Regions from separate parts of the Bacillus sp. 37MA genome, predicted to be linked through region 2. Evidence: predicted binding sites of a transcription regulator. Region 2 holds the regulator's gene; the other holds the start of a gene.
The links. Region 2 encodes Rex, which represses fermentation and respiration genes when NADH is low (regulators of the CRP and FNR family bind a similar motif). Its sites were predicted from a motif close to TTGTGAAATATTTCACAA; they were not measured.
Positions count from the first base shown of each region.

Region 1: the regulator Rex is predicted to act here: its motif matches at 2,258-2,275, upstream of A3M5_RS0118485 (L-lactate dehydrogenase).

Region 1 covers NZ_KB889752.1:3,356,530-3,364,045, forward strand. Annotated here, with positions in the region: gene A3M5_RS0118470 (SLAC1 family transporter) at 1-203, opposite strand, end outside; gene A3M5_RS0118475 (flavin reductase family protein) at 412-1,014, shown strand; gene A3M5_RS0118480 (YwbE family protein) at 1,030-1,221, shown strand; gene A3M5_RS0118485 (L-lactate dehydrogenase) at 1,262-2,215, opposite strand; gene A3M5_RS0118490 (TIGR00266 family protein) at 2,415-3,209, opposite strand; gene rbsK (ribokinase) at 3,377-4,246, shown strand; partial or broken gene A3M5_RS0118505 (ABC transporter permease) at 4,417-4,647, shown strand; gene A3M5_RS0118510 (hypothetical protein) at 4,927-5,424, shown strand; gene A3M5_RS0118515 (DUF2642 domain-containing protein) at 5,563-6,915, shown strand; gene A3M5_RS0118520 (YwrJ family protein) at 6,989-7,516, shown strand, end outside.
Region 2 covers NZ_KB889752.1:3,543,662-3,554,005, forward strand. Annotated here, with positions in the region: gene tsaD (tRNA (adenosine(37)-N6)-threonylcarbamoyltransferase complex transferase subunit TsaD) at 1-29, shown strand, start outside; gene A3M5_RS0119585 (ABC-F family ATP-binding cassette domain-containing protein) at 196-2,124, opposite strand; gene A3M5_RS0119590 (redox-sensing transcriptional repressor Rex) at 2,272-2,925, shown strand; gene tatAY (sec-independent protein translocase protein TatAY) at 2,982-3,158, shown strand; gene tatC (twin-arginine translocase subunit TatC) at 3,177-3,938, shown strand; gene A3M5_RS0119605 (YdiK family protein) at 3,954-4,154, opposite strand; gene A3M5_RS0119610 (CPBP family intramembrane glutamic endopeptidase) at 4,164-4,901, opposite strand; gene groES (co-chaperone GroES) at 5,111-5,395, shown strand; gene groL (chaperonin GroEL) at 5,447-7,072, shown strand; gene A3M5_RS0119625 (hypothetical protein) at 7,530-7,829, opposite strand; gene A3M5_RS0119630 (malate:quinone oxidoreductase) at 8,504-10,003, shown strand.

The DNA.
Region 1 (7,516 bases), 190 kb from region 2:
CAGAGGACAAAAAGTGAAAAATCAACAAGATAAGCTGGAATAACAAATGGGATGTCAAATTGCGGTGCGACACCGATAAGAAAAATACCAATTGCCATAACCATCGCACCATATGATGCATCAATACGGCTGCCACGAAACATCGGTGATTTTACAATGAGCAGGACGAAAAATAAAAAGAGTGCGAAAATGACTCGGTGCAACAAAACAACCTCCTATTTGCAGATGACTTTACTAGGCTTTATATAAACAAGTATATAAAATACATATTTAATAGAATAGACCTATCATAACAACGGAAAAAAGAGGCGTCAAGATAGTATTAATATATAATTCACAATCAAGTAATCGTTTTGCTTCCTTTCTATTTTATTTTTTTTATTTTAAAATAAGAGAAAGGAGTGATCGATGATGAAGTCAGTTGACCCATCACAATTACCAGAAATAGAAAATTATAAATTTTTAACGGGCAGTATTATTCCCCGACCGGTCGCATTTGTGACGACGTTATCAGAAGCAGGTGTGTTAAATGCCGCGCCGTTCAGTTATTTTAATATCGTGACTGCGAATCCGCCGATGATCTCTGTGTCAGTACAGCGATTCAAAGGTGAAATGAAAGATACAGCGCGAAATGCAGCATGGAAAAAAGAATTTGTCGTGCATATATCAGATGAATCGTATATTCAGGACATTAATGAAACAGCAAAACCGCTTCCAGCTAACGAAAGTGAACTTGAGTTAACGAATTTAACATCGGTGGAAAGTGAAAAGGTAAGTGTACCGGCAATTGGACAGGCAAACATCCGGATGGAATGTGTGCTTGAACAGGTTGCCACACTTGGAGACGGTCCATCGTGTGATTTATTAATTGGTCGTGTTGTTCAGTATCATATACGTGAAGATTTGTATGAAAAAGGACGGATTAATGCCGCAAAACTGGCACCGGTCAGCCGTCTTGCCGGAAATAATTATTCAAAGTTGGGCGAAATATTTGAACTCGTCCGCCCGACATAGAAAAGAGGAATGAACATGAATGGACAAAATAGAAGCGACATTAAACCGGGGATTGAAGTAAACATTATATTGAAAAAGGATCAACGCACTGGTACAAAAACACGTGGCATTGTGAAAGATATTTTAACAAATTCAAGTTTTCATCCGCACGGAATTAAAGTACGATTGCAGGATGGACAGGTCGGACGTGTGTATGACATTTTATAAAAAAACGATCTCGCAGCTTTGTGAGATCGTTTCTTTTTGTTCAAATCCAGAATGGTTCTTGTATTTTTTTCAATGTATTTACACTAATATCGAATAATTCTTTTTCACGTTCGCTTAACGGGATTTCGACGACTTCACGCACACCTTGACGGTTTACAACAGCGGGAACACCGATGTAGATATTTTCATGACCGAATTCGCCTTCTAATAGAGCAGAAACGGTTAGAATCACATCTTGATTTTGCAAGATTGCCCGAGAAATACGTGTTAAGCCCATCGCGATCCCGTAATACGTAGAGCCTTTTGCTTCAATGATTTTGTACGCTGCATCACGAACTTGGACGGCGATTTCGATCATTTTGTCATCTAGATTTTCAGTATGGTCATGAGCTGCATAATCTTTCAATGGGATACCAGAAATATTTGCGCTGCTCCAGACTGCTACTTCTGTATCACCGTGTTCACCGATAATAGACGCATGGACACTTGTTGGAGAAACACCGAAGTAATCGCCAAGCAAATAACGGAAGCGGGCAGTATCGAGAATAGTACCTGAACCGATTACACGCTCTTTCGGTAGACCGGAAAATTTCCATGTTGCGTATGTTAAGATGTCAACCGGATTAGTTGCGATGAGGAAAATGCCATCAAAGCCGGAATCCATTACTTGCCCAACAATGTTTTTAAAGATCACCATATTTTTTTCGACAAGCTCAAGACGTGTTTCACCCGGCTTTTGATTCGCACCGGCACAAATGACGACGAGTGCTGCGTCAGCGCAATCAGTATATTTACCAAACCTTACTTTTGTTGTAGTCGGAGCATAAAGGACACCGTGATTTAAGTCCATTACATCGCCTATTGATTTTTGTTTATTTAAATCAATTAATACAAGCTCATCGCATACACCCTGGTTCAGCATAGAAAATGCATAGCTTGAACCAACTGCACCTGTACCGATAAGGACGACTTTATTGCCCTTAATATCAATCATTCAAAACACTCCTCTATTTTTAAAAAGTAAGTCGGCTCATTTATGTGAATTAATTCACAAACTTATTATAGGACGTCGATTATTGGATTGCAATAGCCTTCTAACTAAAAATAGATAACGGTGTTTCAAACCGAGTAAAGTGCTCCGAAACTGAATAAAGCAGCTAAATGCTGAGTAACGCTCATTTCAATAAGAAAATTTAGTCTCTGTCACCGCCGAGAAAGTCAAACATACTTCCAAGTCCGCTTTCTCCTTTTGAGCCGCCATTTTGCGGCATTGCAGCAAAAACACGGCTGGCGAGTCGGCTAAATGGAAGGGACTGCACCCACACGGTTCCGGGTCCGCGTAATGTTGCTAAAAATAGACCTTCTCCCCCAAATAATGCTGTTTTGACTCCGCCAACTAATTCAATATTGTAATCAACATCGCCTGTCATCGCGACAAGACAGCCTGTATCGATGCGGATCAATTCGCCCGGCGCAAGCGTCTTTTTATAGATTGTTCCACCGGCATGGACGAATGCCATACCATCGCCTTCTAATTTTTGCATGATGAAACCTTCACCGCCAAAAAAGCCAGTACCGAGTTTACGCTGCAATTCAATGCCAACAGAAACGCCTTTTGCTGCGGCTAAAAATGCATCTTTTTGACAAATAATTTTCCCATTCATTTCACTTAAATCCATTGGAATGATTTTTCCAGGGTAAGGAGAAGCGAATGAGACATGTTTTTTCCCGGGAGCTTCATTCGTAAACGTCGTCATAAATAAACTTTCTCCCGTCAGTACCCGTTTACCAGCACCTAAAAGCTTGCCCATCAATCCGCCGCTCCCCCTCGATGATCCGTCTCCGAAGACCGTCTCCATTTTAATGCCGTCATCCATCATCATTAAGCTGCCTGCTTCAGCGATAACTGTTTCTTTCGGATCGAGCTCTACCTGAACAAACTGCATATCATCGCCAAAAAGTTCATAATCAATTTCGTGATTGTTCATTTTGTCATCCTCCTTTATATTCAAGTGTTAGTACGCGCGAAAATGGAAAAGGTTTCGGAATAATTGAAAAATGATAAACTAAAAGAAAAGAAGCGTAGAAAATGGGAATGAATATTAAGTACTCGTCGTAATTGTCGTACGGGAGATGATGAGAGAGGTTGAGGAGAATGGTGAAGATTACAGTAATCGGCAGTTCATCTATGGATCTAGTCGTAACAGCGACAAAACGTCCGAATAAAGGAGAGACGATACTTGGCGAGTCATTTAAAACGGTGCCCGGTGGAAAAGGAGCGAATCAGGCAGTAGCTGCCGCTAGGCTTGGTGCGGACGTATACATGGTGGGATGTATCGGTACGGATGCGTTTGGAGAAACGATATTGGAGAACTTTAAAAACAATCGTGTTCATACGGACTATGTAGAAGCCGTTACACAAATGGAAACGGGAACAGCACACATTACGCTAGCAAACGGAGACAACAGTATTATTGTCGTGAAAGGAGCGAATAATTTTGTCACACCGGCTTTTGTAGACCGAGCGATTCATGTCATTCGTCAATCAAATATTGTGCTTATTCAGCAAGAGATTCCAGAAGAAACCGTTGAGTATGTAAGTGAGCTATGCGCGATAAACGATGTACCGCTTTTATTAAACCCGGCACCAGCACGTCCGATTTCAAAGAATGTGATTGAGAAAGCGACCTATATTACACCAAATGAAATAGAAGCAGCGGCGTTGTTTACCAATATACATAATTATCCTAATAAGGTGTTTGTTACAGAAGGGGAAAATGGTGTCCGTTATTTTGACGGGGAGAAAGAAGTAGTCGTGCCTTCATATCTAGTTGAACCTGTTGATTCGACGGGAGCTGGTGATACATTTAATGCAGCATTTGCGGTGGCGTTAGCAGAAGGAAAAGAACTTAAAGAAAGCCTTCAATTCGCTAATCGAGCAGCGTCGCTATCTGTTACAAAGTTTGGTGCACAAGGCGGTATGCCGACGCGCGTGGAAGTGGAGGAAAAACGTCATCCCCTTTGAGATGAATGATAAAAGAACAACAAACGAAAGATTTAGAAATGAGCGTGATGATGACACGGCGAACATATCAGGTCTTGAACACGCTAGGTTTAGCCGCACGTCGCAAGGAAAAGGGATATTTGTGGCAGAAATCGAGCATTTATTAAGAGAACAAGTAACCATATCCACTGGTCATCGCGCAAATTGGTTCATACATTCCATTTACATCGCCGGGTGTACTGTTGATCCGCTTCTCGCTAGTTAAGGAATGGCCGTGGACGGAGATTATCATTCCACTCGCCATTCTTGTCATCAGCATTTGGCTGTTCATGAAACTCGCCGGAAAAGTATTCAAAATCGGCATTCTCATGTACGGGAAAAACGCCACACCGAAAGAAATATGGAAATGGGTGTGGAGTTAAGAAGCGGATAAAACGACAGAGTCTTCAAATGTGACGATGGATATACGATAAGTATAAATGAATTAAATCATTTGAGGAAGTAACCACTAGAAAGCCAGTCGTTATTTGACTTCAGCAAGGTATTACTAGCTCTATAATTGACGTTCAATCAGGAACTTGTTTTACGGGTTCCTAGGTTTTTTATTTGGACAATATCTCCAACTGGGCGAATGAAGCAGTACAACATCTTGCTTCCCGCATATAATTACATAGACTTTCTAAACAGGAGGAGAAGGATGAATGGATAAAGAAATACTATGTTCTTTAGTTGGCAAAGCTGTAAAGGTAAACCGTGGCGGTCATGATTCCAGAGTTGGACAATTGCTGGCAGTAGAGGAAGATTACTTTGTGCTACTCACTAAAGAAGACGGTGTTCTTTATTATAAAGGCCACCACGTCAAAAGTTTAACGAATAACTTGAAAAAGGGTCTCAATTTCAACCTCTATGCACCTGAAGATTTCGAGTATATCCGGAGCAATTGTTTTAAAGATGTACTGTGCGATTTAAAATATCACTGGGTTACAGTTAATCGTGGCGGTCACGAGAAATATGAAGGCGTGCTGGATGATGTGCAAGATGAGTATATTACAGTGGTTGCGAACGAAGAAGTCATTCGCATCGCCATGTTCCATATTCGCAATATTAGTTATGATCTGAAAGTTGAAGATTGTGAAGAAGAAGATAAAAAAGAACACGAAGAAAAAAAAGAGAGTAAAAAGAAAAATAAAAGCGAGTAATTATCGTCAGAGACAGACAGTGTGACCAGCATCGCCACTTTTGAATTAGGGTGAGAGACAAGGAATTGTTTCAAATTCATTTAAAGTGGCTTTTCTCAATTTTAAAAAAAAGGGATAAAACCTGTGAGGGGGTTAGTCATGTCAAGCCCTTATTTTTCAGAGACACTTAGAGCGCTTATCGGGTATTCAATCGGTATTTTTTCAAACGATGGAATCTTAATTAAAGGAAGTTTGGTTGACGTTAAAGAGGATTATATTATTTTGCAGAACGAGAAAGAAGAGCACTTTTATCATCATCTTAACCAAATTAAATCCGTTTCAAAAAACACAAAAGATATTCAAACAAACAAAATAAATCATGATTATTTACAGGCCGAGAAGTTACAGGAAATTTTAGAACAATGCAAACAAAGATGGGTCACAATTAACTGCTACAATGATCAAGTGCTGACCGGTTTTCTTAGCAAGGTCTTTGAGGACCATCTTATTTTAATTAGTGGTGAAGAAAAGGTTATTATGCAAAATTCATATATATCCACTATTTTTTCGGGATTTTATGAAGAAGGTGATTCCAACGCAACGAACAATTCAATTGAAAATGGGACGTCTACAAATAGCGAAACAGAAGCGACAGATTATTCAAATGAAAATGAAGCATCTGCTGCCAACGAGACAGAAGCAACAGATCGCTTAGACGCACTTCAGCATGACGATGAAGTCGAACAAAAAGAGGAGTTAGATGATGATCAAGTAGAGCTGGTGAATTCATCTTTCGAAACAAGCGAGGGAAAAGCAAGTGAAATGAATTCATTTACTGCTGATTCTTCTTTGCGAAAAAATCGTGTAGATAAATCTTCATTTAAAGAAAAGGAAATCGAGGAGATTGACTACACCCTGTACGATCGAAAACTTCGATCAAACCTAGTTACCCGTAAGAAAAGGATGCAAATGCCTCGAGATGAAGAAGAGAGTAATCCTTCTGCTAAAAGTAAGAAAAACATCCGTTATGATTCAGGGACTTTTTCTCGTTTAAAAGATCTCCAATCTCAAACATACCGAAAGAACAAAAAATTAAAATACAGCAAAAAAGACGGAAGACTGCAAGCAGAAGAAAAACAAAGCGTTATACAAACAACTAAAAGTAAGAAAAACATCCGTTATGATTCAGGGACTTTTTCTCGTTTAAAAGATCTTCAATCTCAAACATATCGAAAGAACAAAAAATTAAAATACAGCAAAAAAGACCGAAGACTGCAAGCAGAAGAAAAACAAAGCGTGATACAAACAACTGTACAGGTGGCAGAAGAAAAACAAGATTTCATACAGCCTGTTTGGACACAGGAGGAAAAAGAAAAAATGCTCGAAACACAATATTATTCACTGATGAAGCAGGCGGAAAAATCTCAAAATTTCTCACTGATGAAACAGGCGCAAAAGGATTACATGAAGTTAAAAGAAAAACGGATGCATCGGGAACGAATAAAGTATTAGAAGGCTATGTTTTTCTCTTTCCTTATTTTTGGATTACGTGGTTTTATGAAGGGGATAAGGAGGTGAGTAGTTGATGAAGTTACTCAAAACGTATGTAGGAGAGTTCATTCATCTGGAATTTTTAGGAAAGAAGGAAGTGTCGGGTGTACTAGTTGATTTTGGCAGCGATGTTCTTGTTTTGCGTAAACAAGATGAATTTTATTATATTCCATTATTTCATATTCGAGAGATAAGGCTGTTATCAAAGGAAGAAGCCGATTCGTTCACACAATTTGATGCTATCACAGCGCCGCCACTTGCTGATAAGTTATCTTTAATAGAAATATTGCGTGCAGCTGAGAAAGGGATCTTTGTTGAATTAAATGTTACAGCCCACCAGCCGGTCCACGGACATATCACACATGTGATGAATGATTATATTGTCCTTTTCTCTCCTGTTTATCAAACAATGATTATTCCAATGCAACATATAAAATGGCTTATTCCTTACCCTGCTTCCTCACATCCTTATGGATTTAGTCAATCGATCCGTCAAGAACCGAATGCTCCAGTTAAGCTATTCGCCCGAACGTTTGATAAACAAATCGAAAGTATGCAAGGC
Region 2 (10,344 bases):
ATCCGGGATTAGATATTGAGGAATTTTAACAGACGGGCAGATGCCTGTCTTTTTTATTGTGGATAATGTGGACAAAAATAGTTAATTTCTGTGGACAATGTGGATAAGTCCTGTGGAAAGCTTTTTTAAAAGCTTTTTAATAAAATAGAAATGGGGATAAAAAAACACGATGCTGTGGATAGCATCGTGCTTTGTTTATTCTTCCTGCAATGATTCCCATTCTTCCATTAGTAATTCAATAGCACTGTTTGCTTGTTCCAATTGTTGCTGCAATTCCAGTGATTTTGAATGATCTTCGTATATTTCAGGTAGGCAGAGCAACCCTTCTACTTCTGTTATAATTCCCTCATGGCCAGCAATTTCTGATTCGATTTCTTCAATTCGGCGAAGACGCTGACGATCCCGTTTTCGCTGCTCTTTATCGGTTTTATACGAATCAGCAGCTGCCGGTTTTGCTATGGTTGAAATCGTATTTACTGTTTCGAGAGCAGCCAGTTCTTCCTGTTCATTTTTCTTTTCTACATAATAGTCGTAATCTCCGAGATAGACGGTGACACCTGTTTTTGTTTTATCAAGTTCCACTACTTGTGTGGCGATTCGATTAATAAAATAACGGTCATGAGAGACGAATAAGAGGGTACCAGGATAATCGATTAATGCATTTTCAAGCACTTCTTTACTGTCGAGATCAAGATGGTTTGTCGGCTCATCAAGTATAAGTAAATTTGCTTTTTGCATCGTCAATTTAGCGAGTGCAAGACGGGCTTTTTCACCACCACTCAGTGCTGCAACAGGTTTTAACACATCATCACCTGAAAAAAGAAAGGTACCAAGAATCGTTCGTATATCCTTTTCTTGAGTACCAGGATACTCGTCCCACAGTTCAGCTAGTACCGTTTTTGACCGGTTTAAATGAGACTGTTCTTGGTCATAATAACCGATTTCGACACCAGCCCCCTGTCGGATCTCACCGGCTAGAAGCGGTAATGCACGGGTGATCGATTTCAGCAAAGTCGATTTGCCAGCACCGTTTGGACCGACGAGCGCGATGCTTTCGCCTCTGAATACATCAAATGACAGATCAGAAACAATTGTCTGTTCGTCATAGCCAATAGACACACTGTCAATTTTCAATACTTCATTGCCGCTTTGCCGGTCGATATCAAACAACATACTTGGTGGCTTTTCATTACCACCTGGTCTTTTGATCATGTCCATCCGGTCAAGTTGTTTTCGTCTGCTTTGCGCCCGTTTTGTGGTAGAAGCACGGGCGATATTGCGCTGAATAAATGCTTCAAGCTTTGCGGTTTCTTCCTGCTGTTTTTCAAATTGTTTCATTTCCCGCTCGTATTGATCAGCTTTTTGAATTAAATATTTACTGTAGTTGCCAGTGTATTTGCGAATTTTGTTTCGAGACATCTCGTATACTTGATTAACAGTCTTATCAAGGAAGTAGCGATCATGAGAGACAATTAAAATTGCGCCGGCGTATCCTTGTAAGTAATGTTCGAGCCAGGAAAGCGTATCAATATCAAGATGGTTCGTCGGTTCATCAAGAATTAAAATACTAGGTTTTGCTAACAGTAACTTTGCAAGAGCAAGACGCGTCTTTTGTCCACCGCTTAATGTGGAAATAAGTGTATCGTAATCATAATCTTGAAAGTTAAACCCATGTAAAACGGAGCGTAAATCTGCTTCATATTGATAACCGCCAGCTTCTTTAAACTCATTTTGAAGTTGGTCGTAAGAGGTCATCACCTGCTCGTACAGCTTTGGATCATCATATACATCTGGATTGGCCATATCCGCTTCGAGACCTCGCAATTGCTGCTCCATTTCCCGAAGATTGTCGAAAACGCTATTCATTTCATCCCAGATGGAAAGGTTCGATTCAAGACCGGTATCTTGCGCCAAATATCCAATGGTGACGTCTTTCGGTTTTATAATCGCACCAGACTCATGTGAAAGCTGTCCAGCAATGATTTTTAAGAGCGTTGATTTGCCCGCACCATTTCGGCCGACAAGTGCGATCCGATCGCCTGACTGCACCTCAAGCTTAATATTCGATAAAATAAGTTCAGCTCCAAAATATTTCGAGAGCTGCTGTACTTGAAGAAGTATCATGTTTTTCACCTCACCTTCACTTTACTCGAGGAAGAGTAAGCGAGCAATGGAAAAGAAGCAGTTCTTGTGAAAAAGGTGACAAAGATTTATGATTATACTATAAGAAAAAATGAAATGTGGAAGCGGCATCATGTAAGGGGGATAAAAATGAACAGCGATTCGGTGAAAATTCCACAAGCAACAGCGAAGCGACTGCCTTTGTATTACCGATTTATTCAAAATTTGCATTCGTCAGGCAAGCAGCGTGTATCATCGGCAGAATTGAGTGAAGCAGTAAAAGTAGATTCGGCTACGATCCGGAGAGACTTTTCTTATTTCGGTGCGCTTGGCAAAAAAGGATATGGCTACAATGTGAGCTATTTGCTATCCTTTTTTCGCAAAACGCTCGATCAGGACGAATTGACAAATGTTGCGTTGATCGGTGTTGGGAATTTAGGGACGGCATTTTTAAATTATAATTTTTTGAAAAATAATAACACGAAGATCCTAGTTGCATTTGATGTGGAAGAGAGCAAAGTCGGGACAACTATTGGAGAGGTACCTATTTATCATATGGATGAGTTGGAAGAAACTTTAGCCCAACTGAAAGTGCCGGTAGCGATTTTAACGATTCCACAGTCTGCAGCACAATCCATTACGGATCGTTTAGTCCAGGCAAATATAAAAGGGATTTTGAATTTTACACCGGCACGGTTAAACGTGCCTTCAGCTATTCGCGTTCATCATATTGATTTGGCGATTGAATTGCAGTCGCTCGTGTACTTCTTGAAAAATTATCCGGATCAATCTGTCGAAAAATGATCATAGTATTTAACGGGTAAATCAGTTATGATGAAGGAAAAGGGAGGTGTGTGCCAATGATAGGTGTTGGCAGCATGGTCGTAATTGGCGCTGTAGCATTGCTTATTTTTGGACCGAAAAAGCTTCCGGAACTCGGACGAGCAGCCGGTGATACATTGAGAGAATTTAAAAGTTCAACAAAAGGATTAACGGATGATGATGATCGAAAAGAGGACAAGAAAGAGTCCAAGTGATGTTAGGATGAATGATAAATGAGTCTACAAGACATGACGATATATGAACACCTGGAAGAATTCAGGAAACGGCTTATGATTGTCGTCGTTTTCTTTTTCATTGCTGCCATTGGAGGGCTTTTTCTTGCAAAGCCAATCATCCACTATTTGCAGCATGCAGATGAAGCGGCGGCGCTGTCGATGAACGCATTTCGGGTAACTGATCCGCTAAAGATTTATTTTCAAATGGCGTTTGTAATAGGGATTATTTTGACATCGCCAGTCATTTTGTATCAATTGTGGGCATTTGTCAGTCCCGGTCTGCATGAGAAAGAGCGGAGAGCGACGCTTAGTTACATCCCCGCATCGGTTCTTCTGTTTTTAGGGGGACTCGCTTTTTCATATTTCATTTTATTTCCGTACATTATTCATTTTATGATGAAACTGTCCGGCGATTTGAATATTGAACAGGTCATTGGCATTAATGAATATTTCCAATTTTTATTTCAGACGACGATTCCATTTGGGTTTTTATTTCAGCTTCCAGTTGTGACGCTGTTTTTGACACGGTTAGGCATTATCACGCCACAATTTTTAAGTCAGATTCGCCGCTATGCGTATTTTGTCTTACTCGTCATTGCGGCACTCATTACTCCACCGGATATCATTTCACATATGATGGTGAGTGTTCCATTATTTCTTTTATATGAAGTGAGTATTTTTGTTTCGAAAATTGGCTATAAAAAAGTGCAGCAGGCAGAAGCCCGTGCTACACTTGAACAAGAAGAATCCGCCCAATAAACTGGGCGGATTTTATTAATTCTGGCTGTTTTTTACTTTGAAGTGAATCAACATTAACCGGAGACCAGTGCCGATATCGAATGTCGCCAGCAAAATAAGCACATAGTTGAAAAACCTGAAGCCATTCACATTTACGTCCTGTACGGCTAGAAACACGAAAAATCCGCCGAGTATATTATAAAAAATCCCTGCAGCTAGTGGTGACTGTCTCATCATTATACCTCCTTACGAAAACCACAAAATAAATTGTTGCGCTTGTTCAGCTTTCTTGATCATTTTTTCAATATCATCCGCAAATACGTACTGCATCAGTACAACGATTGAGTTCATTGATACATGCGCCACAATAGGTACGATTAATCTCTTTGTTTTTACGTAAAGAAATGCGAATGTAAATCCCATTGCCGCATATAATAAAAAATGCTCTAATTCTCTGTGTGCAATAGAGAATATAAATGCACTAATGAGTGCGGCGAAGAAAAAAGGAATCCGTTCATATAATGAGCCGAATAAAATTTTCCGGAACACGATTTCTTCCAAAATCGGACCGAATAGGGCGACGGACAGCATTGTAAGCGGAACCCATTCAACGAGTTGAATAATGTCTTGCGTATTTTCAGAGCCTTGCCCAATACCGAGCGCTGTTTCAATGATGATCGCCGCATATTGCGCAGAAAACGCTAGAAAAACGCCGGTGATTGACCAGAAAATTAATTTTCCAGTAGATAGTGATATCTGGTTTTCAATTTTATTTACATACGCAGATTTTCGCAAAATAAGTAGAATGATGACTGTCGCAAGGGCGAAACTAATCACTGTCCAATAACCTATAGCCAGCATCTCCATCTCATTCTGTTCCACGCCGGTCGAAACACCGAACTTAAAAAGAAGAGGAATACCAATATAACCGGAAAATTGCATTAAAATGTACGTAATTAAAATAAACCCATATTCTTTTTTCACATAAAAACTCCTTTATTCGATTCACTTACTATTCATTGTACTAATAAAGATGGAGCCCTTCAAATAAGCAGTCTCGCTCTGTTTGAAAATTTTTTTGCTTTACACTTGCAAAAGAAAGCCAATTTCATTTATTATAATAGTTGTGTTAGCACTCGTCTGAGTAGAGTGCTAATAAAATTTAATTATCTATTTTTTGAGGAGGGTTTCACTTGTTAAAACCACTAGGTGACCGCGTAGTAATCGAACTAGTAGAATCTGAAGAAAAAACGGCCAGCGGAATTGTACTTCCTGATTCTGCGAAAGAAAAACCGCAGGAAGGCAAAGTTGTGGCAGTTGGAACAGGACGTGTTCTAGAAAGCGGCGAGCGTGTAGCACTTGAAGTAGCTGAAGGCGATCGCATCATCTTCTCAAAATACGCAGGTACAGAAGTAAAATACGAAGGCGTGGAATATTTATTGTTGCGCGAAAACGATATTTTAGCTGTTATCGGCTAATCATTACACATAAAAACATATAAATATAAAATTTAGAGGAGGCACTTTAAAATGGCTAAAGATATTAAATTTAGTGAAGATGCACGCCGCGCGATGCTTGCTGGTGTAGACAAGCTTGCAGATGCAGTTAAAGTAACGCTTGGACCAAAAGGACGTAACGTCGTTCTTGAGAAAAAATTCGGTTCGCCGCTTATTACAAATGACGGTGTAACAATCGCAAAAGAAATCGAACTTGAAGATGCATTCGAAAATATGGGTGCAAAATTGGTTGCAGAAGTAGCAAGCAAAACAAATGATGTTGCTGGTGACGGTACAACGACTGCAACGGTTCTTGCGCAAGCGATGATCCGTGAAGGTTTGAAAAACGTAACAGCTGGTGCAAACCCTGTCGGCATTCGTAAAGGAATGGACAAAGCAGTCGCAACAGCGCTTGAATCACTAAAAGTCATTTCAAAACCAATCGAAGGAAAAGAGTCGATTGCTCAAGTTGCAGCGATTTCTTCTGGCGATGAAGAAGTGGGACAACTTATTGCTGAGGCAATGGAGCGCGTTGGAAATGACGGTGTTATTACAATCGAAGAGTCAAAAGGCTTCACGACGGAGCTTGATGTTGTAGAAGGTATGCAATTTGACCGCGGTTATGCTTCTCCTTACATGATTACTGATTCAGATAAAATGGAAGCAGTGCTTGAAAACCCATATATCTTAATCACAGACAAAAAAATTGCAAGCATTCAAGAAATTCTTCCTGTTCTTGAGCAAGTTGTTCAACAAAGCAAACCGCTTCTTCTTATTTCCGAAGATGTAGAAGGCGAAGCGCTGGCAACACTTGTTGTCAATAAACTACGCGGTACATTTAACGCAGTAGCAGTTAAAGCACCTGGATTCGGTGACCGTCGTAAAGCGATGCTTGAAGACATTGCGATTTTAACTGGTGCTGAAGTCATTACAGAAGAGCTTGGTCTTGACTTGAAATCAACGGATATTACACAACTTGGCCGTGCATCGAAAGTTGTAGTATCGAAAGAAAACACAACAATCGTTGAAGGTGCGGGCGAGTCTCAAAACATTCAAGGCCGCGTAAGCCAAATCCGTGCGCAGCTTGAAGATACAACGTCTGAATTCGATCGCGAAAAATTGCAAGAGCGTCTAGCGAAACTTGCTGGCGGTGTTGCTGTCATCAAAGTTGGAGCGGCAACAGAAACAGAACTAAAAGAGCGCAAACTTCGCATTGAAGATGCTTTGAATGCAACACGTGCAGCTGTTGAAGAAGGCATCGTATCCGGTGGTGGTACAGCACTTGTGAATGTATACAATAAAGTAGCTGAAGTAGAAGGCGAAGGCGATTTTGCAACAGGTGTGAAAATTGTACTCCGCGCTCTTGAAGAACCAGTTCGTCAAATCGCGCACAATGCAGGTCTTGAAGGTTCCGTTATTGTGGAACGCCTGAAACGAGAAGAACTCGGTATCGGCTTCAACGCGGCAACTGGCGAGTGGGTAAACATGATCGAAACGGGTATCGTAGACCCAACGAAAGTAACACGTTCAGCACTTCAAAATGCAACATCTGTTGCAGCCATGTTCTTAACAACTGAAGCAGTTGTAGCGGACAAGCCAGAAGAAGGCGGCGGTATGCCATCAATGCCTGATATGGGCGGCATGGGCGGCATGATGTAAGGCTTTTAAGCCCTGCATTTGAAAATAGTAAAAACTATTTTCCCCCATTTTGAGAAGTAGTCATGTAAATAATTTATATCAATAGCAATAACCACTTCCTATAAAAATTAGGGAGTGGTTTTTTGTGTTGTTAAAATTTGCGTATTATTGCATTGAGAACCAAGTAGTAAACGTTGAAGACATTACGTATAGCCATGTTCGGTAATTAGAATCATTATGTGTCCCTATAAAAAAGTTATTTATCTTCAGAAGGCAGCATACAGTAACAATCTGTTTATCATTGTCTGATTTTTTGTTTTAACAAAGCCTAATGGGTTTTACATGTAAAAGCCTCCCCTTAGGAAACATGTTCTAAAGGGAGGCTAATCTATTATCCGTCCTATAAACTTCACTCTTTATTGCGCTGCTTACCTTCGGACTATTGAGCAGATGCATATGGTTTTACTTCTTCTTTTTCTTATACTTTATCAATTTTATCTACAAACATCTGAAACACTTTTTTCTTTTCTTCCAGGTCTTTTATTTCTTCTTTCAATTGGTTAAATCTTTGTTCAAATGGCTTATGATAAAGTTCACGGATATTGCGGATAATCTCATCATTGATTGTAGATTGTACAACCTGTTTAGTGATGCTGAATTTATAGGAATAAACCTGAAGCTCACGTTTTACTTCTTCATATTCTTTATCTATTTCATGTAATAAACCACAAATTTCTTCTTTCCATTCTTCTAAAGACTTCTTTACATGCGCCTCCATGGTTCATCTCCCTTTATTCAACTTCATTATGTATACTAATCAAAAAGCTTTTCTTATAAGTTTATCAATTTATCGTTGCATTTTCTTTTCTATACAGTTACATAACAACTTATTTTTATTAAAAGAAGATAACAGGACTGCGTCAAAACCAAAGGAGTAACAACCCCATTTCATTATTGCTTATTTTAGGTAAATAATTTTTTATACAGAATACATTTTCAGAACCATGCCATAGCCGAATGCAGAAGCAACAATTCTATTACTTGTTTAGAAAAGTCCTGTCATAATTTTTATTTCTAGTTTTATTCTTCTTTTATAAGAAAACAAAATCTTTTAACTTACCTTGTTTACCGTTACGGTGAACCGTACCACAAGTAACGGCGAAAATTAGATGGTGGCGGTTCACTGGTAACCGCAAACCAAAGCCTTAATCCTTGCAAGAAGCTGGGTTAAGGCCTTGGTTTTTGTGTGTTCCTAGGGACTTGTGGACGGAATTCTCACTTTTTACCAGCTTGTAAATAGCTTATAAATATTAGATAATAGTAGATATTTTAATCTATAAATAATTGTAATACACTATGATATAGTTATAATTGAAACAGAAAAGGTGTGTGACGCCTAAGCCGGAGCGCCTGCATCCTTTCTGCAAATTTTAGGGTATAGGGATGGTAAAAATGAGCAATGGAAAAACTAAAACAGACGTCATCTTAATTGGCACTGGAATCATGAGTGCGACTTTAGGTACGCTCCTGAAAGAGTTAGTACCGGAATGGGAAATTACAGTGTTTGAGAAGCTCGAAAACGCAGGAGAGGAAAGCTCTAACGAATGGAATAATGCGGGAACAGGGCATGCGGCACTGTGTGAGCTTAACTATACTGTTGAAAAACCAGACGGATCTATAGATATTAACAAAGCTATTAAAATTAATGAACAGTTCCAAGTTTCAATGCAGTTTTGGGCTTATCTTGTAAAAAGTAAGCTAATTAATAATCCGCAGGACTTTATCATGCCATTGCCTCATATGAGTATGGTACAAGGAGAAAAAAATATAGCGTTTTTAAAGAAGCGTTTTGAGGCGCTTTCAAACAATCCCTTGTTTAAAGGCATGGAATTTTCCGATAACCCGGAAAAACTGATGGAATGGATTCCGCTTATTATGCAAAACCGTCCATTGAATGACCCTATTGCGGCAACAAAAATCGACTCTGGTACAGACGTTAACTTTGGTGCTTTAACATGCATGTTGTTTGACCACTTAAAGAATAAAAATGTCGATATCAAATACAAACATAGTGTTGATAATATTAAACGCACTAGCGATGGCTCGTGGGAATTGAAAGTACGAAACGACAGCGGTAACGTCGAACGCCATACTGCAAAATTCGTCTTTATTGGAGGCGGGGGAGGAAGCCTGCATTTACTGCAAAAATCCGGTATTCCGGAAGGAAAACATATTGGCGGATTCCCAGTAAGCGGAATATTTATGGTATGTAATAATCCGGAAGTTATAGCGCAGCATCATGGAAAAGTATATGGCAAAGCTAAGGTTGGAGCTCCTCCAATGTCTGTTCCGCATCTTGACACAAGATATATCGACAATAAAAAATCGTTACTATTTGGACCGTTTGCCGGCTTCTCACCAAAGTTCTTAAAAACAGGTTCAATGTTCGATTTAGTAACTTCCGTAAAACCAAATAATGTCTTAACGATGTTGGCAGCAGGCGCAAAAGAAATGTCATTGACAAAATACCTGATCCAGCAGGTTATGTTATCGAAAGAACAGCGTATGGAAGAGTTGCGAGAGTTTATCCCGAACGCTAAGAGCGAGGATTGGGATTTAGTAGTAGCAGGCCAACGTGTACAAGTTATCAAAGATACGGCTGAAGGCGGCAAAGGAACGCTTCAATTTGGTACCGAAGTTATTACTGCAGCTGATGGCTCGATTGCAGCATTACTAGGTGCTTCTCCAGGTGCTTCTACTGCTGTTCACGTTATGCTCGAGATAATTAAAAAATGCTTCCCGCAACATATGAATGAGTGGGAACCAAAAATCAAAGAAATGATTTCTTCTTATGGCGTGTCACTAATGGAAAATCCAGAGCTTCTGCACGAAATTCATACTTCAACAGCAGAGACGCTTGCTCTAAGTGAAAAAGAGCTAGTTTATAGTTAATTCTTTGGATGTAGAAACAAAGGTATTTAATGAAAAAGTTTAAGCAACATTTTTCATCAATGGACAATCGTTTCTATGATGAAGAGATTGAAAAGGCAATGATTAAAAAAACAGAGATACAATAAAAAATTTACTTAAAGAATTGAGTAAATAATAGAATATCATTAAAAATAACACATAGAATCTTTGATCTATCTATAGATTGAAGGTTCTTTTTTTAAAAATTCGCAGTTAGAGAGGCTACGGAGAACCGTATCACAAGTGATGGTAAACTCTAAAAGTAAGTAAGAAGAACTAAAATCCTAGATGTATAAGGATTTGCGGTGTATTTAGAAATAAAT